Regions from separate parts of the Streptomyces sp. NPDC007205 genome, predicted to be linked through region 2. Evidence: riboswitches for the same ligand, from Rfam matches in the RefSeq annotation. Region 2 holds a riboswitch; each other region holds the start of a gene.

Region 1 (6,423 bases), on a different contig from region 2:
TGCCGGTCACGCAGAGGGGGCTCAGCGCCTACTTCGGCCAGGCGGGCGTGAACTGGATGTCGGTGCACACGGGCATCGACTTCCCCGTCTCCTACGGCACCACGGTGATGGCCGCCACCGACGGCGTCGTCTCCACGAAGTGGAACAGCGCCTACGGGAACATGATGATCGTGACGGCGAAGGACGGCACGGAGACCTGGTACTGCCACCTCTCCGGCTACCGCGTCGATTCCGGTACGACCGTCAAGGCCGGCCAGCCGATCGCCTACTCCGGCAACTCCGGCAACTCCACCGGTCCGCACCTGCACTTCGAGGTACGGCCTGCGGGCGGGGATGCCATAGACCCGCTGCCGTGGCTGAGGAGCCACGGACTCGATCCGACCTGAGCATCCAGTGGGCCCTCGCCGCACGGCGAGGGCCCTTCCGCTCTTACAGCTTCTCCACCGGCGCGTACCGCAGCAGCAGCCGCTTCGGCTTGGCGTCGCCGAAGTCGATCGTCGCCTCCGCGTTCGCGCCCGTGCCCTTCACACCGACGACCGTGCCGAGCCCGAACTGGTCGTGCGTGACCCGGTCCCCCACGGCCAGCGCCACCACCGGCTTCTCCGCCGTGCGCCGCGTGGCGAAGCCGGACGCGCCCGACGCCGAGGAACGCGAGCGGGTCGAGGACAGCGAGGCAGCGATCCCGGAGGCCGGGCCGGAGGACGCCGGTGCCGTCGCTCCCGTCCGCTTCCACTCGACATGGGCGGGCGGGATCTCCTCCAGGAAACGGGAGGGCGGGTTGTACGACGGCTGGCCCCAGGCGCTGCGCATCGCCGACCGCGTGAGGTAGAGACGCTCCCGCGCACGCGTGATGCCGACGTACGCCAGACGCCGCTCCTCCTCCAGCTCCTTGGTCTGGCCGAGGGCGCGCATGTGCGGGAAGACGCCGTCCTCCATGCCCGTCAGGAAGACGACCGGGAACTCCAGGCCCTTGGCGGTGTGCAGGGTCATCAGGGTGATGACACCGCCGCCGTCCTCCTCGTCGGGGATCTGGTCGGAGTCGGCGACCAGGGCGACCTGCTCCAGGAAATCGGCCAGCCCCACCGGTTCGCCCTCGCCGCGCTCCTGCTCGAACTCCAGGGCCACGGCCGCGAGTTCCTGGAGGTTCTCGATACGGGTCTCGTCCTGCGGATCGGTGGAGGCCTGCAACTCGGCGAGATACCCGGTGCGTTCGAGGACCGCCTCCAGGACGGTGGCCGGTCCGGCGCCGGACTCGGCGATCGTGCGCAGGTCCTCCATCAGCGTGTTGAACCGCCTGACCGCGTTGGTGGAGCGCGCGGCCATGCCGTACGCCTCGTCCACACGCTTCAGCGCCTGCGGGAAGCTGATCTTCTCGCGCTGGGAGAGCGCGTCGATCATCGCCTCCGCGCGGTCGCCGATGCCGCGCTTGGGGACGTTGAGGATGCGGCGCAGCGGCACCGAGTCCTCGGGGTTGGCGAGGACACGCAGGTAGGCGAGGACGTCCCGGACCTCCTTGCGCTCGTAGAAGCGGACACCGCCGACGACCTTGTAGGGCAGGCCGACACGGATGAAGACCTCTTCGAAGACTCGGGACTGGGCGTTGGTGCGGTAGAAGACGGCGACGTCGCCGGCCTTGGCATCCCCCGCGTCCACCAGGCGGTCTATCTCCTCGGCGACGAACTGCGCCTCGTCGTGCTCGGTGTCGGCGACGTAGCCGGTGATCCGCGCGCCCTGGCCGGCGTTGGTCCACAGGTTCTTCGGGCGGCGGGACTCGTTGCGCTCGATGACCGCGTTGGCGGCGGACAGGATGGTCTGCGTGGAGCGGTAGTTCTGTTCCAGCAGGATCGTCGTCGCGTCCGGGTAGTCCTCCTCGAACTGGAGGATGTTGCGGATCGTCGCACCCCGGAAGGCGTAGATCGACTGGTCCGCGTCACCCACCACGCACAGTTCGGCGGGCGGGATGTCGTACTCGCCGGGCGGGGTGTCCTCATCGTGTTCCCCGGTGCCGACGAGTTCCCGTACCAGCGCGTACTGGGCGTGGTTGGTGTCCTGGTACTCGTCGACCAGGACGTGCCGGAAGCGGCGGCGGTAGTGCTCGGCCACGTCCGGGAAGGCGCGCAGCAGGTTGACCGTCGCCATGATCAGGTCGTCGAAGTCGAGGGCGTTCGCCTCGCGCAGCCGCGACTGGTACAGGGCGTAGGCCTGGGCGAGGGTCTTCTCGAAGCCGTCGGTGGCCTGGGCGGCGAAGTCCTCCTCGTCGATCAGCTCGTTCTTCAGGTTGCTGATCTTGGCGCTGAAGGACTTCGGCGGGAAGCGCTTGGGGTCGAGGTCCAGGTCACGGCAGACCAGGGCCATCAGGCGCTTCGAGTCCGCGGCGTCGTAGATCGAGAACGACGACGTGAAGCCGAGCTTCTTGCTCTCCCGGCGCAGGATGCGCACGCACGCGCTGTGGAAGGTCATCACCCACATCGCGTTCGCGCGTGGGCCGACGAGCTGCTCGACGCGCTCCTTCATCTCGCCCGCGGCCTTGTTGGTGAAGGTGATCGCGAGGATCTGGCCCGGGTGTACGTGCCGCTCGGCGAGGAGGTGGGCGATGCGGTGGGTGAGCACACGGGTCTTGCCGGAGCCGGCGCCGGCGACGATGAGCAGCGGGGAGCCGGCGTGCACGACCGCGGCGCGCTGGTTGTCGTTCAGCCCTTCCAGGAGGGCCGCCGCGTCGAGCGCGGGGCGGGGGGCGCCGTCGCGGTAGTAGGCGTCCCGGTCCGGTGGCGCGTCGAACTTCCCGCCGAACAGATCGTCCGGAAGCGGCTCCGGACCGTGATCGTCCTCGGGCGGCGGCGGGGGCTCCTCCTCGCGCCCGCGAGGGGGCTGGAGGTCCGCCAGGAAGCTGTCGTCAAAGAGGCTGCTCATCGCTCTACGAGTCTAGGGCGCCCCACCGACAACCGGTCGCCGTCCCGAGAAGTCGGGCCCGCGGGCGGAGCGGCGACGTCCGAGGACACCGCCCTTACGCTGCGGAATCGTCCGATGACGTGAACGTGATACGGAGGTCAGATCACGAAAATGTATCGGACATATCACGCACCAACCTTCACACTAGTCACACCAGTTGGCTAGGTTGCCGTCAGGCCGCGTGCGCGGCCTCCGCCGAGTCCGGCGCGCCCGCACGGCGCCCGGAGCCGGGGACCCACCGATCCTGGGGTGAATCGGCCGACTCCCGCCCGGGACGAGGCCGTAGGGCAACCCTTCCGAACCCCCGCCCGAACCCGACAGCTAACCCGGTAGGCGGCTCACTGGAAGGAGTCGCCTCCCTTGGCGTCGCACCGCAAGACGCGTCCCGGCGGAACCATCGGGACGGGCCTCCGCACCCCCGCCCTCGCCACCGCCGCCCTCACCTCCATGGCCGTGCTCTCGCAGACCGCAGAGGCCGTCCCGAGCACCGATCGCACCAAGCCGAGCCTGGAGGAGGTCGAGAAGAAGGTCGACGACCTCTACCGCCAGGCGGAGTCGGCGACCGAGAAGTACAACGCGGCCAAGGAGCGGACAGGAAAGCAGCGGGGCCGGGCCGACGCCCTGCGCGACGATGTCGCCCGGCGCACCGAACGCCTCAACAAGGCCCGCGAGGAGCTGGGCTCCTTCGCCGCGGCCCAGTACCGCACCGGCGCCGCCTCTCCCGGCACGACCACCTTCCTGCTCGCGGACAGCCCGCAGGACTACTTCGACCAGAGCCAGCTGATGAACCGGCTGACCTCGCGGGAGAAGAGCGCGGTCGACGACTACATCGGCGAGCAGGCCGCGACCATGAAGAAACGGCGGGAGGCCGCGGAGAGCCTTCAGTCGCTGACCGACTCGCAGCACGACCTGCAGACCGCCAAGGCCACCGTCCAGAAGAAGCTCGCCTCCGCGCGCGAGCTGCTGTCGCAGCTGACGGCCCAGGAGAAGGCGCGGCTGGCCGCCGTCGAGCGGGAGAAGCAGCAGGAGGCGGCACGCAAGGCGGCCGAGCTGGCGAAGCGGCAGGCAGCCCGGCAGCAAGCCGCCTCGTCCTCGTCGCCGTCCTCGTCGTCCGGATCCGGTTCGACGGGCTCCGGCTCGACCGGGTCCACGACATCCAGTTCGTACGACACGAAGGCCGAGAAGGCGATCGCCTTCGCCCGCGCGCAGATCGGCAAGCCGTATGTGTGGGGCGCCACCGGGCCGGACTCCTACGACTGCTCGGGCCTCACCCAGGGCGCCTGGAGGGCGGCCGGAGTCACCCTTCCGCGCACCACGTACGACCAGGTCGATGCGGGCACCACGGTGTCGCTGGCCAATGCGCGGCCGGGCGACCTGGTCTTCTTCTACGACGACATCAGCCACGTCGGCGTCTACATAGGCAACGGCATGATGATCCACGCCCCGAAGCCGGGCGCGTACGTCCGTGAGGAGTCGATCTACTACGGCGGGGAGTCGATCATCCACAGCGTGGTCCGGCCAGGCTGACCGGGCCGGCTGTCCTCGCCCCACACGCGCGTACCGGCGTTTTCGCCCTCCACGCGCGCGTGCCCTTCCCCGGCGGGGACCGTGCGGCTCCCTAGCATCGGGCGCATGCCCGGCATCTCAGGTCTGCGTACGTGGTGGGCGGAGCGGCCTCCCGCGGCCGGAGCCGCCGTGATGGCGACCGGCATCCTGTCGGTGGGGCTGCATCTGACCGGCGCCGAGGCGCTCTCCCGGGTGACGCTCGCGATGACCGGCGTCGGCTGGTCGGTGCTGGCCGCCGACTTCGTCCTGCGGCTGCTCTGCGAACGGCAGCGCTGGGTGGCCGAGGCGGAGAGTCCCGGCGCGCTCACCGCCGTCGCCGCGACCACCGTGCTCGGCACCCGCATCTCGGCGCCGGGCCGGCAGGCCGTGGCCGAGGCGCTGCTGGCGCTCGCGGCACTGCTCTGGCCGGTGCTGCTGGTGCTGGTCGTCCGGCACTGGAGGCGGCGCATGCCGGGAGCGGTGTTCCTGTGTTGTGTGGCCACACAGGGGCTCGTCGTACTGGCCGCGACGCTGGCCGCGGCCGAGCGCACGGCGTGGCTCTCGCACATCGCACTGGTGCTGTTCTGGCTGGGGCTGGTGCTCTACGGCCTCGCGCTGGCCCGTTTCGACGCCCGGCAGGTGCTGGAAGGGGCCGGCGATCACTGGATCGCGGGCGGGGCGCTCGCGATCTCGGCGCTGGCGGGGGCAAAACTGCTCGTCGCCGGGGATGCGGGCCTGTATGCGGCGGGCGTGTATCTGTGGGACGAGGACGACCGCGGTGTGCTGCGCACCGTGACGGTCGCTCTGCTCGTCCTGGACCTGGCCGGGTGTCTCGTGCTGCTGGCCGCCGAGGCGGTGCGGCCCCGGCGCGGCTATGACGTGCGGCGGTGGGCGACGGTGTTTCCGATGGGGATGACGGCGGCGGCGGCGCTGACCGTCGCGACCGTCCTCGGCGTCCCGTGGCTCAGATGGCCGGGACGGGTGCTGCTGTGGGTGGCGGTGGCGGTGTGGCTCGCGGTCGCCACCGGTGCGGTGCGCGCGTTCAGGTCCACAGCACGGCGATGAAGACATTCACCGCTGTCAGCGCACCGACCAGCCCGAACTGGGTCTTGTCCACTGTCTCCTCGTCGCGCTTCACATAGACCAGTCCGAGGATCACGATCAGCAGCGCCAGCTTCACGCCGATCTTGATGGTGTTGATGTGGTGGTCGTCGGCCTGGTTGAGGCCGACCAGGGCCACACCGGTGACCAGCATGGTCAGCGCGCCGTGCAGCATCCCGGGCACGAAACGGGCCGTGCCCCGGCCCATCGCCTTCATCTGGGTGAGGAAACCGCCGAGCAGCGCGGCGATGCCGATGATGTGCAGGCCGACGAAGAGATGGATGAGTACGTCCATGGGGCCGGAGCCTAATTCGTTGGTAACAGCCCCAGGGACGGCAGGGTGCCGTTCCCGGGGTGTTCGAGTGGTGAGGGCCGCCGCATGACGCCCCAGCTCTCGGCTCTTATGTGTCACCGGGTCCGCCGGACACAGCCACGGATGTGGATATATGCGCCCCATAGCAGCCCACGGCTCCCGTCCGTCCCGTTTTCCGCACTTCGGTCACCACGCTGCGTGAAGGCGACGTCTCCGGACCGGCGACACGGTCACATACGGTCGCGTCCGGGTCCGTCGAGGCCAGTTCCGTACACCGCGTTACCCACTTGTCATCGTCGGGCCTAGCGTCCTCCCCCAGGTGACCGGCTTCCCACCGCCGCCCGGGCCAGGGGCGGCCGTCGGCCACCACCGCCGAGAAGGTCCGGCGGTGGTCCGCTCCCCCTGTGCGGGCCGCCGCCGGACGTCGTACGGACCACTCGGTCGGGCCGCCCGGCCAGACCCCTCGGTCGTACGAGTCGTACGGAAGGACGTGACGGCCCAGGTGGCAGCGCACC
Region 2 (6,423 bases):
GTCTTTCTCTTCCGCAGACGTGACTTCACCGGGATCGTGGACGGGGTGGTGATAGCCGGGATCACCGCCACCGGGTTCGCGTTCACCGAGAACATCCTCTATCTGGGTACGGCCTTCGGGACCGACCAGCTCAGCGGCGGCCGTGGCATCGCCTCCGTCACCGCCGCCACCTTCTTCGTGCGCATCGTGATGTCCCCGTTCGCGCACCCCCTGTTCACCACCCTCACCGGCATCGGCTTCGGCGTCGCCGCGCTCTCCGCGGAGCGGCAGCATGCCCGGCGGGTGCTGCTGCCGCTGTGCGGTCTGCTGCTCGCGATGAGCATGCACGCCCTCTGGAACGGCTCCTCCACCTTCGGCGAGCTGGGATTCTTCGCCGTCTACGGCGGCTTCATGGTGCCCGTGTTCGGGTTGCTGACCTGGCTCGCGATCTGGACGCGACAGCGGGAGCTGCGGACCGTGCGGGCGGAGCTGCCGGCGTATGTGATGGCCGGGTGGCTGGGGCCCGCCGAGCCGTTCGCGCTCGGGTCGATGCGGGCGCGCCGGGCGGCCCGTGACTACGCCCGCCACCACGCCGGGCGGCCCGCGGCGCGCGCGGTGGCGCAGTACGAGGCGTACGCGACGTCGCTGGCGTCGCTGCGGCACCGGGGGCGCAAGGGGAAGGGCGGGGCCGACTTCGTCGTACGGGAGCGGGAGCTGCTGGACGAACTGTGGAAGCGGAGGGAGGCGGCCCGGCCGGCTTTGGAGTACGCGGCCAGGGCGACCGTTCCGGCGCCGGTCTACTGGGCTCCGCAGTTCGGTCGTCCGGCGGTGCCGTACTCCGCGTACAACCCGTACTGGTCATAGACCTTCGGCTGCGAGGGTTCGGCACCGCCGGATCGCGGCGCCGTGGCTGAGCGCCGCTGCGGCGGGACAGATCAAGCCGACGCGTCCGTCAGCCTGGCCACGTCCTCCTCCGTCAGCTTCAGGTCCGCCACCCCCAGCAGCGCCGGGAGCTGGGCCACCGTGCGGGCCGAGGCGATCGGGGCCGTGATCGTAGGCTGGGCGGCCAGCCAGGCGAGGGCGACCGTCGCGACGGGGACCTCGTGGGCGGCGGCGACCTCGTCCAGGGCCGCCAGGACCTTCTGGCCGCGCTCGGAGCCGGCGTACTGCTCGGCACGGCCCGCGCGAGCGCTGTCGACCTTGGTGCCGGGGCGGTACTTGCCGGTCAGGAAGCCCGCGGCGAGGGAGAAGTACGGCACGCCGGACAGGCCCTCGCGGGCGGCCAGGTCCTGCAGCGCGCCCTCGTAGGTGTCGCGGGACACGAGGTTGTAGTGCGGCTGGAGGGCGACGTAGCGGGCCAGGCCCTCGCGCTCGGAGAAGTCCAGCGAGGCCTGCAGCCGCTCGGGGCTGATGTTGGAGGCGGCGATGTGCCGGACCTTGCCCGCCTTCACCAGCTCGTCCAGCGCGCCGATGATCTCCTCGACCGGCACCTCGGGCTTGTCGAAGTGGGTGTAGTAGAGGTCGATGTAGTCGGTGTCCAGGCGGCGCAGGGAGGCGTCGGCGGCGGCCTTGATGTTGGCCGCGGACAGGCCCTGGTACTCGGGGTGCTGGCTGACCTTGGTGGCGATGACGACGTCGGCGCGGTTGCCGCGGGCCTTGACCCACTTGCCGATGATCGTCTCGGACTCGCCGCCCTTGTTGCCCTCGATCCAGGCGGAGTAGGCGTCGGCGGTGTCGATGAAGTTGCCGCCGGCGGCCGTGTAGGCGTCGAGGACGGCGAAGGAGGTCTCCTCGTCGGCGGTCCAGCCGAAGACGTTGCCGCCCAGGGAGAGCGGGAAGACCTCAAGGTCGGAGGAACCGAGTTTGCGCAGAGAAGTCATGCTCTATGCCAACGCCGGCGATGGATGATCGCATTCCACCGCCGGCGAAGATCCCGCACATGGGGAAGTCAGGGGTTGAGGCCCTTGTCCCGCAGCCACGGCGCCGGGTCGATGCCGGCGGCCTGGCCGTCCGGGTGGACCTCCAGGTGCAGGTGCGGGCCGGTGACGTTGCCGGTGGCGCCGATGCGGCCGATGACCTCGCCGGTCGAGACCTTCTGGCCGACCTTGACGTTGATCGAGGACTGGTGGCAGAACCACAGCTCGGTGCCGTCGTCCAGAGTGAGGACCGTGCGGTAGCCGTAGGCGCCGGCCCAGCCGGCCTGGGTGATCGTGCCGCCGTGGACGGCCTTGATGAGGGTGCCGGTGGGAGCGGCGAAGTCGAGGCCGGTGTGGTAGCCGGAGGACCACATGGCCCCGGGCTGGCCGAAGGTGCCGGTGATCGTGTACGAGACGACGGGCAGCTGGTACTGCCTGGCCAGCTCGGCCAGGCGCTTGGCCTCGGCCGCCTTCTTGGCGTCGGCCTCCGCCTTCTCCTTGGCGGCGGTGGCCTTGGCGGCGGCCTCCTGCTCCGCCTTGGCCGCGGCGTCGGCGGTCTGCTTCTCGGCGGCGGCGAGCGTGGCGGCGGTGGCCTTGCTGTCGGCCTTGCCCTGCTGCTGCTCGGCCTGGGCCATGATCCGGTTGCGCAGCGCCTCGCCCGCGTCGGAGTCCTTGCTGTCGGCCGAGGTCACGCCGACGTTGCCGAGCGCGGTGGGGTGCTCCTGGTGCGCGTCGGAGGAGTCGTCGCCGAAGAGGTGGCCGACGGAGTCCAGGTCCGGCAGGGATATGGAGACCGGCGGCTTGCCGGTGTTGGCGCTGGCCATGCCGCCCGCGCCGACCGCGGCCAGTACGCCGACGCCGAGGACGGTGGAGCTGCGCGCGAAACCGCCGCGCTGCTTGGCGACGCGGTGCCGGCCGCGGACCGGGGCGACGGAGTCCTCGGTGGGGTTCCACTCCTCCCAGGGGCCCTCTTCGGCACGGTAGGCGCCGTAGCCGAAGGTCTCGGGCTCGGTCGGCGCGGGCATGGACGGGGCTTCTGGGGCAGGCCGGTTGGACGCCACTCGGGCGTACTCCTTTCCTTCCTCCGCCTACCGGGTTAGCTGACGGGTTCGGAGCAGGAAGGTCTCCTACGCGCGTATACCGACTGCGGCATTCGCGCGATTCACCCCAAGATGGTGGTTCCCCGGTTCCCTCGCAGGATTCGGCGCGTGCGCACGGAGCCGTCTCTTGTGACGGCTGGGACGACCGCGCTGCGTTATCGAACGTTAATAGACCTGCTGGTCACTTTCCAAGCCGTTCGGCTTGATCATTAACGATTTCACCCGTGGACTTACCGGCCAGGACTGCTGCAAAACGGGCGAGTTGACCGGCGTTCAGGAGTCTCGGCGTTTTTGATGGTGACTCAGATGTTATGCGCACGGCGGTCGAGCTGTCACCGTCGGTGACCTTGCCGGGCGGGGCCGGGAAACGGGTGTGCGCGCCGCCCTCCGCATGGGGTACTCTGGAGTCACAACGACGCGGGGTGGAGCAGCTCGGTAGCTCGCTGGGCTCATAACCCAGAGGTCGCAGGTTCAAATCCTGTCCCCGCTACTGAAGGCCCAGGGCCGGAATCCAGTGGATTCCGGCCCTGGGTGTTTTCAGCCCCCCAGCAGATGCCCGTTCGGCGCCTTGGCGGGTCCCGCCAGCTCCGGCAGTACGACCACCTGCGCACCCGCCCTGGCCAGGACCCCCGTACCGTCGGCCGAGGCAACGAACGTGTCCGGCTCCCGCCACGCGGTGACCACCCTGCGCACCCCCGCCCGCAGAATCAGCTCGGCGCAGGGCGCCGGCCGAGAGGCCCGCCGGGCACAGGGCTCCAGGCTGCTGTAGACCGTTGCGCCGGCCAGCCGGGAATCCGCCGGGTCGACCTTCGCCAGCGCCGCCTCCTCCGCGTGGACCACGGGGTCGTCGCCCTCCCGGGAATGGCCCCGGGCCAGCTCCGTACCGTCGGCGGCGACCACGACCGCGCCGACGCTGAACGCCGTCTCCGAGGGCGGGCACAGCGCGGCCAGGTCGCAGGCGGTGCGCAGCCAGTGGCGGTCGGCGGCGGCGGGGACCGGGCCGGTGCCGGGGGCCGTGGGCTCGTAGCGCATGAGGACCACGTCCTCGATGCGACGGGTCTCGGTGAGCCGCAGCCGGCCGGGCTGGTAGGCGCCCGGGCCGAACAGGCGGGGGGCGGCCGGGTCGCCGACGAACAGCGGCGCGAGCACCAGCTGGAGCTCGTCGGCGAGGCCCAGCTGGAGCAGCTGGGTGTGGACCGTACCGCCGCCCTCGACCATCAGGCGCCGTATGCCGCGCACCTCGTGCAGATTCCGCAGCAGGGCGTGCCAGTCGAGCTCGGGGCCGAGCGGGACGATGCCGGCGGTGCCGCCGAGGAGGCGTGCGGCCCGTTCGGCGCCCTGGTCGGTCGTGTAGACGAGTTTGTCGCCGCCGGTGTGCCAGAAGTGGGCGTCGGGATCGAGGTCGCCGGTGGCGGTGACGGTGACCTTCAGCGGGTACTCCGGCCGGCCCCCGGCCACCCGGGCCGCGCGGCGCTCGGCGGAGTTGACCAGCAGCCGTGGGTTGTCGGCGCGGATCGTGCCGGCGCCGACCAGAATCGCGTCGACGGAGGCCCGGACCGCGTCGACCCGGTCGAAGTCGGCCGGACTGGACAGCAGGAGCCGGTCGGGGCCGGTGTCGTCCAGGTAGCCGTCGAGGGAGACGGCGGCGGACAGCAGCACATAGGGGTACGACATCGGCGCGCTCTCCCTGCGAAGTGGCTCTTGGTTCAAGTTTGAAACAAACTTACACTGGCGGCATGACGACCCGCTGGCTCACTCCCGAGGAGCAGCGCGCCTGGCGCGCCTACCTGGCCGCCGCCCGGCTCCTGGACGACGCGATCGACCGGAACCTGCAGCAGACGGCCGGCATGCCGCATCTGTTCTACTCCGTGCTGGCCAACCTCTCCGAAGCACCCGACCGGCGGCTGCGCATGACCGATCTCGCCGAGACGCTGAAGATCACGCGCAGTCGGCTGACCTATGCGGTGACCCGCCTCGAGCGGGACGGGCTGGTGCGCCGCGAGGACTGCCGCTGGGACAAGCGCAGCAGCATCGCCGTGCTGACGGGCGAGGGGCTGGCCGTGCTGGAGCGTACGGCACCCGGACACGTGCAGACCGTGCGCGCCACTTTGTTCGACCGGCTCACACCGGAACAGGTCGGGCAGCTGGAGGAGATCTGCACCGGGATCGCGCGCGGGTTGCAGGGCGACGACACCGAGCCCGGGGCGGCGGAGGACGTGCCCTGGCGGCGCCGGTCGTCCTGTTCCTCGTCGGCCCCGCCCGCGTCCCCGGAGTCCCGTCCGGCCGGAAACTGATTGCTTTAAGTTTTAAGCGTGCAGTAGGGTCCCTGCGTGCCGCTGCTTCAAATCTGAAGCAACTTTCCCGGAGGGACCCGCATGCCCGACACCACCGCCGCCACGCCGCGCGCCCGCGTCCGGGTACCGCTGCGCTTCCACGACGGCTACAGCGTCGACGCCGAACTCGTCACCTTCCACGGCCTGGCCGACGGCCAGGAGCATGTCGCCGTCGTCCTCGGCGACCCCGGCCCGGTCCCGCTGGTGCGCCTGCACTCCGAGTGCCTGACCGGCGACGTCTTCGGCTCGGCCCGCTGCGACTGCGGACCCCAGCTGCGCGAGGCGGTCGAGCGCATCGCCGCCACCGGTGGCGTCCTGCTCTACCTCCGCCAGGAGGGCCGCGGCATCGGCCTCTACAACAAGCTCGACGCCTACGCCCTCCAGGACCAGGGCCTCGACACCTACGAGGCGAACGCCGCGCTCGGCCTGCCGGAGGACGCCCGCGACTACACCGCCGCCGCGCAGATGCTCGCCGCCCTCGGCATCGACGAGCTGGACCTGCTGTCCAACAACCCCGACAAGGCCGAGCAGTTGCGCACGCTGGGCGTCGTCGTACGGGACCGCGTGCCGACCGGTGTCTTCACCACGGCCCACAACGTCCGCTACCTGCGCGCGAAGGTCCTCCAGACCCGCCACACCCTCCCCCTGGCCGAACTGACGGAGCTGACCGCGGGCTGACGCTCAGCTCCGGCGGTGGCCCGGGAGGCGGAGGGCCGGCAGGGCCGGCAGGGTCGCCGCGACGGTGTACGCGGTGCGGAAACCGGCCGGGTGCAGGCCCGCCGAGCCCGGCACCACCGACAGCACGGCCGTGCCGACGGAGACGCCCAGCTGGGAGTTGATGCTCAGCGCGGTGCTCGCCGCGGGCAGCCCCCGGCTCGCGGTGGTCATCGTCGGCATCAGCACCATGCCGGTGCCGAGCCCATCACCATGGCCGATGTGACGATCCGCCAGGACGGGACCCCGGGTATCCCGGACTACCAGGCCAGCAGTGCCATCCCGAGGGCGGCCACCGCGATGCCGGCCGGGATCAGCCGGCGCGGCGCCACCGTGTCGATCCGGCGCGCCGCGACCTGCATCGTCGTACCGACCACGAGA
Region 3 (6,423 bases), on a different contig from region 2:
TTGCTCGCACTCTGTCTAAAGAGTTCGCAATGTCCGGAAAAGCCTTGTCGGAGGCGGCAATTCCGGCTTAGCGTCCTTTGGGACACGGACGGGGTGGGTCCGTTCCATTGGGGGGACACGTGGGGGGACCCGTGGCCGGAGACACCGTCGGTGTGCCGTTCGAGGCGGACCGGGACGTACCAGGACTGATCGTCAAGTTCGGCGACTATCCGCTGCACCACGGCGGCGTCGGGGCGATCCGCAGTCTGGGCCGGCTCGGCGTGCCCATGTATGCCATCACCGAGGACGCGTACACGCCCGCGGCCTCCTCGCGCTATCTGAAGAAGGCCTTCGTGTGGCCGACGACCGGTGCGGAGGACCCGGGCCGCCTGGTCGAGGGCCTGCTGCGCGTCGGCCGCCGTATCGGCCGCCCCACCGTTCTCGTCCCGACGGACGAGGAGGCCGCCGTACTGGTCGCCGAGCACCAGCACGAGCTGGCCGGATCCTTTCTCTTCCCGCGTGTCGACCCCGCCCTGCCGCGCCGGCTCGCCAGCAAGCAGGGCCTGCACGAACTGTGCGTGGAGCACGGCGTCGCGAGTCCCGCGTCGGCGTTCCCCGAGTCGTACGAGGACGTCGTCGCCTTCGCCGACACGGCCCGCTTCCCGGTGGTGGCCAAGAACCGGGAGGCGTTCGTCCGGCGCACCCGGCCCGCCGTCAACGGCACCACGCGGATCGCCACCCGCGAGGGCCTGCTCGCCCTCGCCCGCGACTGGGGGGTGCGGCCGGGCGTGATCCTCCAGGAGTACCTGCCGCGCGAGGAGGCCGAGGACTGGATCGTGCACGCCTGCTTCGACCAGGACTCCAGCCCCCTCGCCCTGTTCACCGGCGTCAAGGTCCGCTCCTGGCCGCCGCACGCAGGCATGACGGCGAACGCGTACGTCGTCGACAACCCGGAACTCACCGACCTCGCCGCACGTTTCATCAAGCAGATCGGCTACAGCGGCATCATCGACCTCGACCTGCGCTTCGACCGGCGCGACGGACAGTACAAGCTCCTCGACTTCAACCCCCGCATGGGCGCCCAGTTCCGGCTCTTCGAGACCGAGTCGGGAGTGGACGTCGTACGCGCCATGCATCTGAATCTGACCGGCCGCCCCGTTCCTGAGGGGGAGCAGCGCGCCGGCCACCGCTACATCGTGGAGAACATCGACCTGCCCGCACTCCTCGCCTACCGCCGCAGCGGCTATACGACGCCGCACGCGCCGGCGAAGGCGAGCGGGACGGAGCTGGCCTGGCTCGCGGGTGACGACCCGCTGCCGTTCCTCACGATGCTCGCCCGCTTCGTGCGCCCGGGCGCGAAGCACCTCTATCAGCTGTGGCGGACCAACCGCCGCGGCAGCAGCACCTCCACGAAGTAGGCAAGGCCACCAAGAGTGGCGCACCGTGTCCTGGGGAGGGACTTCGTGACTCGACCGGTTGCAGTCATCGGGGCCGGGCCGTTCGGCCTGTCCACCGCCGCCCATCTACGGGCGCGCGGCATCCCCGTCCGCGTCTTCGGCGACCCCATGGTCAGCTGGCGCGACCACATGCCCGAGGGCATGATCCTGAAGTCGACGCCCGCCGCCTCCAACCTCAACTGCCCGCAGCCCGGCCACACGCTCGCCGACTACTGCGACGCGGCCGGGATCCGCCGTCTGGTGTCCGACGAGGACATCATCCCGGTGGAGACGTTCATCGCCTACGGCGAGTGGTTCCAGCAGAAGCTGGTCCCCGGCCTGGAGCGGGTGCGGGTCGTCTCCGTGGACCGCGACAAGAGCGGCGGCTTGGAACTGAAGCTGGACTCCGGTGAGACGTTCACCGCGCGCGCCGTCGTCGTCGCCACCGGACTGTCGGGCCTGGCGCACCTCCCGGCGGAGCTGGCGGGGGCCGCGGCCGACGGACCGGCGGCCACGGGCCCGGTCTCGCACAGCTCCCAGCACCACGACCTGAGCCGTTTCGCCGGCAGGGAGCTGATCGTGGTCGGCGCCGGGCAGTCCGCACTGGAGACGGCGGCGCTTGCCGCCGAGGCGGGGGCACGCGTGCGTGTCGTCGCGCGCGGCCGGGGCCGGGTCGCCTTCGGCGCCCCGCCCTGGGACCAGCCGAAGCTGCGCCCCGAGTCCCCGTTCGGCCGGGCATGGTCGCTGTGGGCGTTCAGCTACTACCCGCACCCCTACCGCTATCTGCCCGAGGCCACCCGCCACTTCCTGGTCCGCAGGGTCCTCGGCCCGCTCGGCGCCTGGTGGCTGCGCGAGCGCTTCCAGAGCGCCGTGCTGGTCCAGGACGTGGAGCGGGTCGTGGGCGCCGAGGCGCCGGACGGCACCCCCGTCCTCACCGTCCGCACCCACGGCGGCCGTAGCGAGCGGCTCACCGCCGACCACGTCATCGCCGCCACCGGCTACCGCGTCGACATCGCGGCGATGGACTTCCTCGGCCACGAACTGCGCACCCGGCTCGCCGTGAGCCGTGGCACGCCCAAGCTCGGCCCCGGCTACGTCTCCTCCGTCCCAGGGCTGTATTTCACGGGTCTGCCGGCGGCGGCGTCGTACGGCCCCGTGATGCGCTTCGTCTGCGGTACGGAGTTCGCCTCTCCGCGCCTGACGAAACACCTCGCGGCGACCCACGGCTGAAGCCTCCGGGAAGACGGCGGCACGGGCCTGCCGGCGGCGTCGCTCCAGGGCGTCCGGCAGGACGGGGTGCCGCAGGAGCGGGTGGAGATCGTCGGGCTCCGGGCCGGCCGAGCGGAGGACCCGGCGAAGTCGCCGACCACTACGACGAGAAGCAGGTGGCGCGTGCGTACCTCCACCGAGGAGGTGGTGCGCACCACTTGGGGCTGACCAGTACGCAAGTACGCAGGACGACAAGATGAGTCGGCGAGGCGAGGTATCCGTATTCTCTGATCATGGCAGCCTCCCCCGCGTACGCTCTGATCGCCACCGACCTGGACGGAACGCTGCTGCGCGGCGACGACACGGTCTCCGACCGGTCGCTCGCCGCGCTCGCGCGGGCGGCGCGGGCCGGAGTCCGGCACCTGGTGGTGACGGGCCGCCCGGCCCCGCGGGTACGGCCTCTGCTCGAACACCTCGGCTGCACGGGGCTCGCGGTGTGCGGGCAGGGCGCGCAGGTCTACGACGCCGTGTCCGGCCGTCTGTTGTGGTCGGTCCGGCTGGACCGGGAACTGGCCGAGACCGCGCTCGGCAAGATCGAGGCTGAGGTGGGGCAGGTCTACGCGGCCGTGGACCAGGACGGTGTCGACGGGCTCACGCTCATCGAGCCCGGCTATCTGATGCCGCACCCGACCCTGCCCGCGGTAAGGGTCGGCCGGCGCGACGACCTGTGGTGCGAGCCCATCAGCAAGGTGCTGTTGCGCCATGCCGACCTGTCCGACGACGAGTTGGCGGCGGTCGCGCGCGCGGTGGTGGGCTCACTGGCGACGGTCACCATGTCGGGGCCGGGAACCGTGGAGCTGCAGCCGTCCGGGGTGACCAAGGCGACCGGCCTCGCGCTGGCCGCCGAGCGGCTCGGGATCGCCGCAAGGGAGGCTCTGGCGTTCGGCGACATGCCGAACGACATCCCGATGTTCGACTGGGCCGGACACGGGGTCGCCATGGCCAACGCGCACCCCGAACTCAAGGCGGTGGCCGACGAGATCACCCTGTCGAACGAGGACGACGGCATCGCCGTCGTCCTCGAACGACTGTTTCCGGCCGGCTGACCGGCACCGACCGACTGACCGGCCTATCAGTAGGTGTCTGTCCTGCCGGTCCGCGGAGCTGTCAGTACGCGCCGAAGACGTTGTCGATCGACCCGTACCGCTTGGCCGCGTAGTTGCAGGCGGCGGTGATGTTCGCGACCGGGTCGTAGATGTTGAAGGACGTTCCGGCCACGTGGTACGCGTTGAACGTCGGGTCGATGACCTGGAGCAGGCCCTTGGACGGGATGCCCGCGGCGGCGTTGGAGTCCCACAGGTTGATGGCGCTGGGGTTGCCGGAGGACTCCCGCATGACGTTGCGGTAGATGCCGTTGTAGCTGCCGGGGATGCCCTTCTGGGCCATGATCGCGAGGGACTCGCGGATCCAGCCGTCGAGGGTGTTCGGGTAACCGGCGGGGGTGGTGGAGACCGTGGTGGCGGCCGGGGTCGCTGCGGAGGCGCTGGTCGCCCCGATGAGCGGCAGGGCGAGGACGGCGGCACCGGTGCCGGCGGCGGCGAGGGCGCGGACGAGGCGGTTGTTCCGGGTACGGCGGTGCTGAGCGGCAGCAGGCATGGGGAAGTTCCTCTCCGACGCCTGCGAGGTGAGCTGTCGGGTTCGGGCGGGGAGGTGCCCGGCCGTGCCCGGGAAGGCACGGCTTCACCCCAAGCCGTTCCGGTGCGACGTGTGCCGTCCGGTCCGGCGAGTTACCTGGGTCCCCCGCTCCTGCCATAGGAATGAGTCCGTGGATGGTTATGCGGGCGGTGGCAGGATTCGGCGTCCGCCCGACGGCCCGGAACGTATGCGAGAGCACATGTCGGGAACAAGTACCGGATTCACACAACGTCCTATTTGACCTTGATCTATGCCCTATGAGGTGCTTGATCCTTTGCGGTTGCCAAGCCTCAACTCGCCAGCGGGGCAAGGGGGCAAGGGGGGATCGGCGGGGGTGGGGTGCCGGTGGACGCCAGTGACTCAACTCACGAAATGACAAAGTACTTCAAGTCGGACATGGGGGATTCGAGTGGGTCGGCTGGATGGCGGAACCCGTGACCCGGCACCCGTCGTCGCCCTGGGGGCGCAGGCGTTGCTGCGCTCGCCTCTCGACTCGCCCCTTCAGTCATGACAAAGCGGACAGAGTTCTGTTAAGTCGATAAATATACGTTCATTTCACATGATCAAAAACATTCCGGTCCTGACCTGATACCTCCCAGGCTGGACCGGTGGGCGCTATCGGTGATCGAAAGAGGACCGGATACGCTGACGAGTGATGGCAGCGACCTATCGACAAACCGTGTAATCGCCAGCAGACACCAGCAGACAGGAGACCCCTCGTGACCGTCGTCGGGCCGTTCGGGCTGAGCGTGCGGGACCAGGCTCTGGAAGCCGATGTCCAGGCCGGATTGACGGCTGTCGAGGAAGGCTTGCTCGAGGCCACCAAGAGCGAGGTGCCGTTCATCACGGGGGCCGCGCAGCACCTCGTGCGGGCCGGCGGGAAGCGGTTCAGGCCGCTGCTCGTGATGCTCGCGGCCCAGTTCGGCGACCCCTATGCGCCGGGAGTCGTGCCGTCGGCCGTGGTCGTGGAGCTGACCCACCTGGCCACGCTGTACCACGACGACGTCATGGACGAGGCGGCCGTACGGCGTGGCGTGGACAGCGCCAACACGCGCTGGGGCAACTCGGTCGCGGTCCTCACCGGCGACTTCCTCTTCGCCCGGGCCTCCCAGATCCTTGCCGACCTCGGTCCCGAGGCCGTCCGGGTCCAGGCCCTCGCGTTCGAGCGGCTGGTCACGGGTCAGATCCTGGAGACCGCCGGTCCCTCCGACGGCCGCGACCCGGTCGAGCACTACCTGGACGTGCTCGGCGGCAAGACGGGCTCGCTGGTGGCGGTGTCGTGCCGGTTCGGCGCGATGATGTCCGGCGCCGACGAGACGGTCGTCGACGTGCTCACCCAGTACGGCGAGCGGCTCGGCGTCGCCTTCCAGCTCGCCGACGACGTCCTGGACATCGCCTCCGACTCGCACGAGTCCGGCAAGACCCCCGGCACCGACCTGCGCGAGGGCATTCCGACGCTCCCGGTGCTGCGGCTGCGCGAGCGGGCGGCCCGGCTGGCGCTGCCCGAGGACATCGCGCTGTGCCGGCTGCTGGACTCCGACCTCAGCGACGACGCCCGGCACGCCGAGGCGCTGGCCGCGCTGCGCGCCCACCCCGCGCTGGAGCAGGCCCGTCGGGACACCATCCGGTATGCGGAGGAGGCTCGCGCCGCGCTGGCGCCGCTGCGGGAGTGCGACGCCAAGGCGGCGCTGATGGAGCTGTGCGACGCGGTGGTGCACCGCGCCGGCTGACCCCGGCCGTCCGCGCGAGCCACGCCGCGCGGCAGCGACCGGCCGTACGGCCCCTGTGCGACCCGTACGGCCCAGCGGCACGGCCTGGTGCGATACCCAACCCGCAGACGTCCGTGCCCCCGTACGGCCCCCTCCGTTCCGGTGAGACCCCTACGGGTCGGGGGAGCCGCTGCCCCTACGTGTCATACCGCAGGCGTACACGGAGTTGGCTCCGTGGTCTGACGCTTCTTCATGGCCGATTTGGTGAGATGGACACCACGGACATCACCACTCCTCACCGATTCGGGTGAGAATGGCGGCTCTGGTGGACCAACGTGAGGACAGCCGCCGCCGACGACGGAGGTAAGGCACACATGGCACCGTACGAAACCGAC

Evidence for each region. A riboswitch is a leader RNA that binds a small molecule or an ion and turns the genes downstream of it on or off. The one in region 2 is predicted to bind cyclic di-AMP.
Region 1: another riboswitch for cyclic di-AMP. It lies ahead of ABZ624_RS00345 (NlpC/P60 family protein); the one in region 2 lies ahead of ABZ624_RS08760 (M23 family metallopeptidase).
Region 3: another riboswitch for cyclic di-AMP. It lies ahead of ABZ624_RS26945 (transglycosylase SLT domain-containing protein); the one in region 2 lies ahead of ABZ624_RS08760 (M23 family metallopeptidase).

Annotation. Positions count from the first base shown of each region.
Region 1 covers NZ_JBEYEW010000001.1:73,070-79,492, reverse strand. Annotated here, with positions in the region: gene ABZ624_RS00355 (M23 family metallopeptidase) at 1-386, shown strand, start outside; gene pcrA (DNA helicase PcrA) at 430-2,910, opposite strand; cyclic di-AMP (ydaO/yuaA leader) riboswitch at 3,133-3,302, shown strand; gene ABZ624_RS00345 (NlpC/P60 family protein) at 3,310-4,476, shown strand; gene ABZ624_RS00340 (tellurite resistance/C4-dicarboxylate transporter family protein) at 4,582-5,559, shown strand; gene ABZ624_RS00335 (hypothetical protein) at 5,537-5,890, opposite strand; gene ABZ624_RS00330 (NlpC/P60 family protein) at 6,411-6,423, shown strand, end outside.
Region 2 covers NZ_JBEYEW010000004.1:19,559-25,981, forward strand. Annotated here, with positions in the region: gene ABZ624_RS08750 (PrsW family intramembrane metalloprotease) at 1-843, shown strand, start outside; gene ABZ624_RS08755 (aldo/keto reductase) at 915-1,859, opposite strand; gene ABZ624_RS08760 (M23 family metallopeptidase) at 1,928-2,956, opposite strand; cyclic di-AMP (ydaO/yuaA leader) riboswitch at 2,964-3,112, opposite strand; tRNA gene ABZ624_RS08765 (tRNA-Met) at 3,412-3,485, shown strand; gene ABZ624_RS08770 (dihydrofolate reductase family protein) at 3,533-4,669, opposite strand; gene ABZ624_RS08775 (MarR family transcriptional regulator) at 4,732-5,289, shown strand; gene ribA (GTP cyclohydrolase II) at 5,371-6,006, shown strand; gene ABZ624_RS08785 (hypothetical protein) at 6,010-6,225, opposite strand.
Region 3 covers NZ_JBEYEW010000018.1:80,424-86,846, reverse strand. Annotated here, with positions in the region: gene ABZ624_RS26960 (ATP-grasp domain-containing protein) at 153-1,397, shown strand; gene ABZ624_RS26955 (FAD-dependent oxidoreductase) at 1,443-2,645, shown strand; gene ABZ624_RS26950 (HAD family hydrolase) at 2,918-3,730, shown strand; gene ABZ624_RS26945 (transglycosylase SLT domain-containing protein) at 3,792-4,280, opposite strand; cyclic di-AMP (ydaO/yuaA leader) riboswitch at 4,286-4,458, opposite strand; gene ABZ624_RS26940 (polyprenyl synthetase family protein) at 5,039-6,049, shown strand; gene ABZ624_RS26935 (DUF2092 domain-containing protein) at 6,403-6,423, shown strand, end outside.